DNA from 3 places in the Marinomonas sp. IMCC 4694 genome. Region 3 is predicted to be linked to each of the others. Evidence: predicted binding sites of a transcription regulator. Region 3 holds the regulator's gene; each other region holds the start of a gene.
What was found. The regulator LexA, encoded in region 3, represses DNA repair genes until DNA is damaged. The targets are predictions, from matches to a motif close to TACTGTNTANNTANACAGTA.
Positions count from the first base shown of each region.

Region 1: the regulator LexA is predicted to act here: its motif matches at 2,121-2,140, upstream of FXV75_RS13070 (YebG family protein).
Region 2: the regulator LexA is predicted to act here: its motif matches at 1,896-1,915, upstream of umuD (translesion error-prone DNA polymerase V autoproteolytic subunit).

Region 1 covers NZ_VSRV01000001.1:2,865,244-2,868,497, reverse strand. The annotation lists gene FXV75_RS13075 (ABC transporter ATP-binding protein) at 1-1,473, opposite strand, end outside; gene FXV75_RS13070 (YebG family protein) at 1,671-2,099, opposite strand; gene FXV75_RS13065 (mechanosensitive ion channel family protein) at 2,228-3,100, shown strand; gene FXV75_RS13060 (DUF1439 domain-containing protein) at 3,100-3,254, shown strand, end outside.
Region 2 covers NZ_VSRV01000001.1:692,260-695,513, reverse strand. The annotation lists gene FXV75_RS03175 (hypothetical protein) at 1-180, opposite strand, end outside; gene FXV75_RS03170 (3'-5' exonuclease) at 380-1,288, opposite strand; gene umuD (translesion error-prone DNA polymerase V autoproteolytic subunit) at 1,942-2,391, shown strand; gene umuC (translesion error-prone DNA polymerase V subunit UmuC) at 2,399-3,254, shown strand, end outside.
Region 3 covers NZ_VSRV01000001.1:1,559,136-1,562,389, forward strand. The annotation lists gene topA (type I DNA topoisomerase) at 1-400, shown strand, start outside; gene FXV75_RS07120 (DUF6586 family protein) at 397-867, shown strand; gene FXV75_RS07125 (hypothetical protein) at 870-1,133, shown strand; gene lexA (transcriptional repressor LexA) at 1,253-1,876, opposite strand; gene dinG (ATP-dependent DNA helicase DinG) at 1,946-3,254, shown strand, end outside.

The DNA.
Region 1 (3,254 bases), 1.3 Mb from region 3:
GCCTTTGTCCAGCTGATCGATAAAATCGGTGGCTTTACCCAGAGCCGCGGCTTTTGCCCAGCCACTTTCATCATGAAAACGGTCGTTGTCCCCCGCACCGATGTTTTCACCGACAATAAATTGATAGCGTACAAAGTCTTGAAATATTACACCCACGCGTTTGAGTAAGGCCGTTTCGTCCCATTCGAGCAAGTCCAGTCCGTCGAGTAAAATTCGCCCTTCAGTAGGGTTGTACAGTCGCGTTAATAGCTTGATGAGGGTGGTTTTTCCTGAGCCGTTTTCGCCGACAATCGCCACGCTGCGACCAAGTCGGATATGCAAATTGATATTGGATAAAGCGGGTTTTGTGGTGCCAGGATAGTGAAACGTCACGTTTTCAAAACGAATGCCGTCGTGGGCGTTGGGGCCGACGAGTAAGCCACCGGTAGACGGTGAAGTTTCCTGCTCTAAATAATCGTACAGATTCGATAAATATAGGTTGTCTTCGTACATGCCGCTGATGGCGGTCAGTGAGGCTGATACGGCGCTTTGTCCCTGTCTAAACAGCAACAGGTACATGGTCATTTGGCCCAATGTGATGGCGCCTATAATCGTGTCGCTGACGATCCAAGCGTAGGCGCCATAAAACACTAAGGTGCTGATGACACCGAGCGCGAAGCCCCAGCTTTCACGGCGTAAGATTAAGCGTTTACTTTCTTTGAAGAGGGTTAAAAAAATGTCAGTGTAGCGTTGTAAAAAACGCTCGCCGAGTTGGTAAAGTCGCACTTCCTTTATGTTGTCTTCACGGGCCAATAAGGTTTCTAAGTAGTTTTGTTGGCGCACTTCTGGAGAGCGCCAGCGGAACATCAAAAACGCATCACCAGAGAATTTGGCTTCGGCAATAAATGCAGGAAGCGCGCCACAGATCAGCAACAGTAAGGCCCATGGTGAAAAGTGCCACAGCAAGACCGCAAAGCTCGATAAAGAAAGGGCATTTTGCAGTAAGGCAAAGGTTTTATTGACCAGCGCCAGCGGTCGGCTCGACGCTTCTCGTCGAGCTTGCACCAGTTTGTCGTAGAACTCGGAATCTTCAAAATGGGACAAACTTAGGGTTTGAGCTTTGTCCAAGATCATTAGGTTAACTTTTTGTCCGAGTAAACCTTGTAAAATGGCTTTTTGCGCTGTCAATGAACGCTGAGCCGCCGCGATGACTAACACTAAAACACCTTCTAGCACGACGTAATTTAATGCGGTTTGATAATGCAATACTTGGTCTTGTTTGTAGCTTTCCATTGCTGCCAGAACGGCGTCGACGATCAACTGTCCTATGTAGGCCATAGCGGCCGGTAGTACGCCGGCAATCAGAGTAGCGAATGCCAAGCCCAAAGTGAGCGCCGGAGACGTTTGCCACACCAGTTCAAGGGCTCGGCGGCTGTAACGAAATACCCCCAACATATTTTTATCAACGGTATTTTTGGGGGCGTTAGGCTTCATGCTGGGTTCCAATCATCAACGACAACAAACAAACTATAAATAAACAGGTTTACATGGGTAAAGTATATGTGAAAGCCGAGATTGTTAGGGAAATAAATGCAGTTGGTGAATAGGGGTATTTGGGTATTAGCTGCGCTTCACTTTGGAGATACTACGCCACTTACGTCCTTGTAAGCGAGGCAGTGAGTGAAACGACGTTAAGCGGCGTCGCTTTCAATGTAGTCAGTGATTTCGTCATCAAATACGGCGCTGCTGTCATCTTCGGTTTCTGTGTAGGTGGCGTCTTCATCGGTCTCTATGATGAGATCTTCGAGTGCTTTTTTTGGCGAGCTTTTACTAAGGCCCAGCGTTGATTGTGTTGGCTGTGTGTTGGTTTTTTTCGCTTTTGGTGTGGCTTTCTTTTTTGAGCTTAAAATATCCAAGAGCACGTCTTTTTGTTGGGCTAAATACATAGACAGTGCTTCTTTCTGGCTATGGTCTCCTGCTAGGTCACTTTGAGCCAATACCTCGTACAAGGCGTCGGCTGTGTCTAACAGTTTGTCGTAGGCATCGGCGTCGGTTTTGGAAGTAAACGTCATTTTTTCGATTCCATCACGTTCAACAACATAGTTGATAATTACAGGCATAATCCACCTCGATATAAATAATACTGTATAAATGTACAGTATTATTTTGTGGTTTGTCTAGTGCTTTTATTTGTTGATCAGCGTGACTTTTTGTTAAAGTGGCGACCTTACTAAAGGATGTGCGTTTTATGTCGGTCGATTTTTCCCAGTTAGACTTATCCATTTTAATGGATCATGTTGAAGTCGTTTTGACGATCGCTTGGATTTTTTTGTCTTATTTAGTGCGGCGTTATACCAAACGAGTGATTCGCGTTAATCAAAAGACAGAAAATGATAAAAAGCGCCAAAGAATCAACGCGGTAGATAACATATTTAATCTGCTTTTAGTGGTTGGGTTAGTGCTTATCTGGTCTTCTGAATTACAAAACATTGCAATTTCGATTGCGGCGTTTATGGTGGCGTTGGTGATTGCCACGAAGGAGTTTATTGCCTGTATTGTGGGGGCGTTTTACCGCGCCAGTACGCGGCCCTATCAGGTGGGTGATTGGATACGCATTGCCAATTATGAAGGCGAAGTGACCGACAGCGATTGGTTGTCGACGACCTTGTTTGAAGTAGATTTGAAAGGCGGCAGCTATGCGTATACTGGGCGTACCACGGTCGTGCCTAATAGTGTGTTGCTGCTGCATACGGTGCAAAATTTGAATTACATGCGCCGTTATGTGACGCATACTTTTTCTATTGCACGGCAAACCGATGAGGTGAATTTGTTTGTAATTAAAGAACAGATTTTAACAAAAATTCACCAGTATTCTGAGCATTTCCATGAGGTGGCGATTCGCTACAACAGTTTGATCGAAAAGCGCTTGGATATTCGTATTTCGGGGCCTGAACCACGCGTACGCATTACCACGACACCGGAGGGGTTTAATGTATTTACTATTTCATTATTTTGCCCAACGGAGGAAGCGGTGGACATAGAGCAAAAAGTCACTGAAGATTTTATGGCTTTCTGGTATGAAAAACGCGATGCCAATGTGGCCGCGAAGAGGAATGTGTGATGAAAATTGGTCGCAGTGTGTGTACGTTTGCTTTGTTAGGCTTGTCGATAGTATTGGCGGGCTGCAACAGCTTTCGAATTAGTGAAGAGGAGGTCAATCAAGAGGTCGTAAAGCAGCTTGAGCAACAAAACGAGCGCCATATTGCACTCACTTT
Region 2 (3,254 bases), 870 kb from region 3:
CTGAGCTGGTAGCAATGGCAGCATCCCTTCAGCAATCGCGTCCGGTGCAGACTCTTGGCCACAGGACATCAAGTGCTTCCATGGATCTTTAATAAAGCGCTCGAACGTGATGCCAAATTCAATGATGCGGGCAGAGACGAAGATTTCGCCCCAGTATTCAATGTAGGTGTCTTGGTACATGGAAAGATTCCTCTTGTTGGTTATATACCCTTCCTACTTGCAGCCGCAGCGGTGTTACCTGCATTCGCTCACCCCAATCACATAGAAGACCTATGCTCATGGGGATTCGCTCACTTGCCGCCTAGCTGCAACACCAAGTAGTTTGGGTATAACGTAAGTTCACTTTCCATTTTCCAGAGGTTTTCAAATATGCAAGAGGCTATGACAAAGCTTTAAATCGATTGCGGGCATCTTTGTAGTCATAGTGGGCATGTTCTGAGCCACGATGGTACAAATCATCCAGGTAAGTTTGTTCCTGCGGCAGCTCGTCTTCGCTGATTTCGCGCCACCAATGCTTGTTGGCACCTTTAACACCGTCATGCCAGCGGTAACCACGCTCTTTTAGATAGTCCTTTACATCAAACGGCGCACCAAACGCACGAACTAGCACAGTACGCCTGTCTGCTTCTGACAATAAGTTTGCAACGGACTCGGGCAACAAATAGAACAACCAGGCCATCGCCAAACAATCGGTTGCAGCTCGGTGTCCTTCATAGAACCAACCTAAGCGAAGCAGCAGGTACTCAAGCTTTCGACTTTCAAAGCCCTGTGCTTTCCAATCTATGCCACTGGCTGAACAGGCCCAAGATAGATGGCCCAATGCGGCAAACCGCTTTTCAAAGAAAGGACGATCAAACTGCGCATTGTGTGCAACCACCAGCGGATCATCGGATAACCAACTCGCTACCAGAGCATCATCAATGCGCTGGCCTTGCACCATCTCATCAGTGATACCGGTTAATTCGGTAATCAGCTCGGGGATTGGCTTGCCGGGATCTTCATACAGGCTGATCACATCAACAATCGACACAATCCGCTGAGCAGAGGGGCTGTAAAGCACCTTAACCATACCAAGCTCAATAATGGACTCATCATCGGAAGACAGTCCGGTTGTCTCTGTATCGAGCAGCACCATTGGCTGTTCATCACCGACCATAGGAGAAAGTTCAAGTGGCCAAGTCTGCGGCTCACGCGTTAATGGAATGCGCTCCAGTAATCTAAAATTTTCTGGTCTTTCTGGGATATCCGCGAGGCGCTCTAGCGGAAATGGCGCAGGGGCTCTTGTCATTGATGGTTCCTCTTCAATTCTATTGTTCGCTTTGAGTTATTTCATTGTGCCCTGTTCGTTTATAAACGCGTTTGTACAAAATGCACCTTGGATACCTCAGCGTTTTTTTAATCTTTCTACTGGGTGAACCCATGTATGAAGGCTTTGGCTAAGCCTTTCAGAAAGCCTTAGCTAAACCCTTTAGGTAACCCTTACCGATACCCTTTACGTATGGCTTAGCAAACCCCTTTTCAAACGGTTGCAAAAGGCTTGAACCGAGTTCGACTGAGCATTTTAATGGTGCTCCTGACTTCGCTTTAAGCCAGTAAATTCAATACGAAGCAGATTTTTACTAACTGTTTTTAAACCCTTTGCAAAGGGTTCAACAAGCCTTGTCTGACGGTTACTTGACCCATGCGTTAACCAGTAGCAGTAACAGGATCAGTAACAGAAACAAGATCAGTAACAGAAGCAGTATTGTCCAAGCCTTGCAGGCTTTGACGAGGGCGAGCAATCCCCACATCAAGCTTTTCACTACAAAAAATAAATCACATAAAACACAACGTCTTACTCGGACAACACCAGTTTTATCTACAATTTTACTTGTAGAAATCAACATAGCATTAGATACTGTATAAACAAACAGTATCAATTGTGATTTTTCGAGGTTCGTCATGAGTGTCTCGCTGATAGGCCGTAGCGGCGCACTTGCCTTCATCAAAGCCAAGCGCCTTCGTATTCCATTGTTCATGGAACGTGTTTCTGCTGGTTTTCCCTCCCCAGCGCAGGATTATGTTGAGCAAACGCTCGACCTCAACGAGCTGTGCATCAAGCGACCGGCTGCAACGTTCTTTGTGCGTGTTGAAGGTGATTCAATGATTGATGCCGGGATTCACCCAGATGATATTTTGGTGGTTGATCGCTCTGTCCAAGCCGAACACGGTGACATTGTGATCGCGGGTATCCATGGTGAACTCACGGTAAAGGAGCTTCAACTGAGGCCGTGCGTCAAGCTGATCCCAAGAAACCGGGCGTATGAACCCATCCATATTCCCGAAGGGACAGAGTTAGAGATATTTGGTGTGGTCACCAATGTGGTGCGAAACATGCGCCGCAAGTCGTGACTGTCCCATGCCTATATTTGCCTTGGTGGACTGCAACAACTTTTACGCCAGTTGTGAGAAGCTGTTTCGTCCTGATTTAAAAGATACGCCGGTTGTGGTGCTGTCCAATAACGACGGCTGCGTGGTTGCACGCTCGCGTGAAGCTAAGTTACTCGGTATTAAAATGGGTGTACCCGTCTTTCAAATCAAATCTGAAATGCAGCGCCATGGCATTTGGGCATTTTCGTCCAACTATGCGCTTTACGCAGATTTGAGCAGTCGAGTGATGCGCACTTTGGAGGAAATGGCACCACGAGTAGAGGTTTACTCCATTGACGAAGCGTTTTTAGATTTAACCGGTATAGAGTCTGCCATATCTCTTGTCGAGTTCGGACAACAAGTGCGAGAGCGCATAGGCCACTGGATTGGGATCACCGTCTGTGTCGGCATTGCACCGACAAAAACACTCGCCAAACTGGCAAACCATGCCGCCAAAAAGTATCCAGACACTCAGGGCGTTGTAGACCTGACCAATCCAGATCGGCAACGTCGATTGCTCGCATTAGTCCCGGTTGATGATGTTTGGGGCGTTGGTAGACGGCTTTCTAAGCGTTTAAATGCTCTGGGTATCACCACAGCCCTAGACCTCGCCAATGCCTCACCTAGAGCCATCAGAGACCAGTTTTCGGTGGTTTTAGAGAGAACCGTCAGAGAGCTCAATGGTGAGTCGTGCATTGAACTAGAAGAGATCCCGCCAATTAAGAAACAAATCGTCTGTAGCCGTTCATTTGGCGTAAAAGTGACGCACTTTGAATTGTTACGTGAAGCCGTATGCGAATACGCAACCCGTGCCACTGAGAAGCTTCGCAAAGAACAGCAGCAAG
Region 3 (3,254 bases):
CAAAAACACGCGTAAACTGCTGAAAAGCGGTGAAGCTGCGCCACCAAAAATGGACCCTGTTCCAATGCCGGATCTTGCTTGTCAAAAAGTAGAAGACCATTATGTTCTCAGAGATGGTGCGACGGGCTTATTTTTAGCGGCCAGTCAGTTTCCACGTAAGCGTGAAACGCGCGCGCCTTTGGTTGAAGAGCTGCTGCCTTATATGGATCAAATCGATCCAAAGTACCATTTCTTTAAAAAAGCGCCAAAGAAAGACGCAGAAGGTCGCCCTGCTATTATTCGTTACAGCCGAAAAACCAAAGAGCAATATGTAATGAGTGAAGAAGAAGGCAAGCCAACGGGTTGGAAGGCTTTTTATGTTGGATCAAAGTGGGTGATTGAGGAAGGTAAGAAAAAATGAGCAGTGCGAGTTTGGCGAGTGTAACAAATCAAAAGCTCGATACCGCTAGGCGCTTAATCCAGCAAGGTAAAACAAGCGATGAAGCGTGGTTAAATGCGGGTTTAGAAAGCTCGGCGGTATTTCAATTAAGAAGTGCACTTAACGGCTTATTAAAAGAAGTGTCGTCGTCTTATTCCTTATCAAGCTCGTTGGATGTGAATACATTGCTTGCTGAGACCACCAATAAGCAGATTGTAGTGCCGGTTTTGGCTGAGCTAGCGGATTTGTTATTGCGTTCTGAATCATGGTTTTATCAGCTCAATCAAGCGTATCTGGTACAGTTTGAATGTCGTTCGGCGCCGTCTTCTGTAGTGCAGTCTGATGCTATCATTGGTCGTGGGAGTGACGCAGGGGCGTCGGTAAGTTTTTACTTGGCTAAATTGGTTGAGTTGGTTTTACGTTTTAGAGAAGAGTCATCAGAGTATTAAGTATGAAAGAGTCCTATCTGGAAATTGTTGAGTTGGATAATGGTGATATTGTGTTACGTCCAGCCAGTGAAGAGGGTCAAGAAACAGAGCCTTTGGCAACGTTAACCATTTCCGATGATACCCGTTCTTATTTGAAGGATCGTTATTTTGATCTGGCTAAACACATGTTTCATGCTGGTATTGACTTTGTGTATTCAGAAGATGGTGATTTTGATGAAGCATATGACGCGGTAGAAGAAGAGTTAAGGCCTAAAATTCTGCATTGATTGCAACGTTCTCAAGTCTCTGTGCACGAAACCGACATTAAAAAGCGAAGTTATTACTTCGCTTTTTAATGGGTAGGGTGTGTATAAATGACATTATGTTATGGATGTGTTGCGAAAGGTTAATGGCCTTGGCGAATAACTCCTACTGACAGCCCTTCAATGGCAAAGTCCTCGGTTTCAAGGTCAACAATAATATCATTAAACGCTTCGTTCTCTGGCATGAGTCTGACGATATGACCGTTCTGTTCGAATCGTTTCACCGTGACTTCGTCACCAATACGAGCCACAACAATTTGACCATTGCGCACGCTGGTGGTTTTATGGACTGCCAACAGGTCACCTTCCATGATGCCAATGTCTTTCATGCTGGTTCCTGAGACCGATAAAAAATAATCCGCCTGTGGGGAAAACATCGTAGCCGGTATATTAACGTGGGAAGCAATGTTTTCTTGAGCTAAAATAGGAAAACCCGCAGCGACCTTGCCGATAACAGGCAGACCGAGATCTTCTTTTGCTTCTTCATTAATGGCACGATCCACCAAGCGAATGCCACGGGATGCACCAGACAGCATTTCTATTGCGCCCTTTTTGCATAAGGCTTTCAAATGCTCTTCGGCCGCATTGGGAGATTTAAACCCAAGCCGACGTGCGATTTCAGCTCTTGTGGGAGGAAAACCTGTTTCACCAATAAATTCGCGAATGGTTTCTAATACGTCAGATTGTCTTTGCGTTAATTTAATCATAGGGCATCTGGTTGTTTATACAGTAACTGTTATTATATACAGCATTCTTAACGATACTCAATAATATAAATGCTTTCAGACGAACTAAAAAAACAAATTCAACTTGCATACCGAGCGTCATTGGATGCCAAGTCACACAAACCAAGGGCTGGGCAGCGCCAAATGATTGGTGCGATTGCGCGCACCTTGGGAAACATCAAACAAGGTTCGGAAGGTGAGCGACTGGATGAAAAGCACGTTGCTGTAATCGAAGCGGGGACAGGGACGGGGAAAACGTTGTCTTATTGTTTAGCCGCGATCCCTATCGCCAAAGCGCGTGGACTGACACTGATTATCTCGACCGCTACGGTCGCGTTGCAGGAGCAGATTTTACATAAGGAATTGCCTGATCTTCTTGAGCACACGGAGTTGACCTTTAAGTATACACTCGCTAAAGGGCGAGGACGGTATTTGTGTTTGAACAACCTAGAAGGTTTTTTAAACTCAGAAGAGCAAGCAATGGACGACATGTTTGCTGGGTTGTTTGAGCAGCATTTAAGTTCTGAGGATATAAACACTGTCTTGTATCAAGAAATGGACGCAGCCTTGTCAAAAGGGGAGTGGGATGGCGATAAAGACAATTGGGCGGGTGTTGTACGAGACCAAGACTGGCGACGCTTAACGACCGACCATCAGCAGTGTACTAATCGCAATTGTGCAAATTATTCCGCGTGCCCATTTTTTAAAGCACGAGCAGAAATTGAGGTAGCCGATGTCATTGTTGCCAACCATGACTTAGTATTGGCTGACTTATCTCTGGGGGGGGGTGCCATTCTTACGCCGCCTAAAGAAACCATTTATGTCTTTGATGAAGGTCATCACCTACCAGATAAAGCCATAGGTCATTTTCGACATGACGTCCGCTTGCAGCAAAGCATCACTTGGTTGCGTCAGTTAGAAAAAAACTTGGTTAATTTAAAACAAGAACTCACTGACGATGTCAGCTTGACAGGGCAGTTGTTACTTAAAATTCCTCAGCAAATCCAAAGTATTGTGAATTTTATTCAATACGCCCAACAAGGTCTCGCGCCTTACATTCAGGGTTTAGGTCTGGATAGGGAAAATAATCAACACCGATTTGAATTTGGTTTAATCCCAGACGAACTTCGTCAGCTGTCCTACAGCTTGCAGACTTCGTATCAAAAACTCTTCAACAATATCGAAAGCATTCAAGACGAATGTAAAAAAACCAAGCAAAACGAAGGAATGGGGGTAACGCCAGAAACGGCTGAAACTTGGCAGCCCATTTTAGGTGTGATTCTTGGTCGGCTTGAGCAATGCGTAGGTTTGTGGCAATTGTACTCTACTGTAGATGACCAAAACTATCCGCCTAATGCGC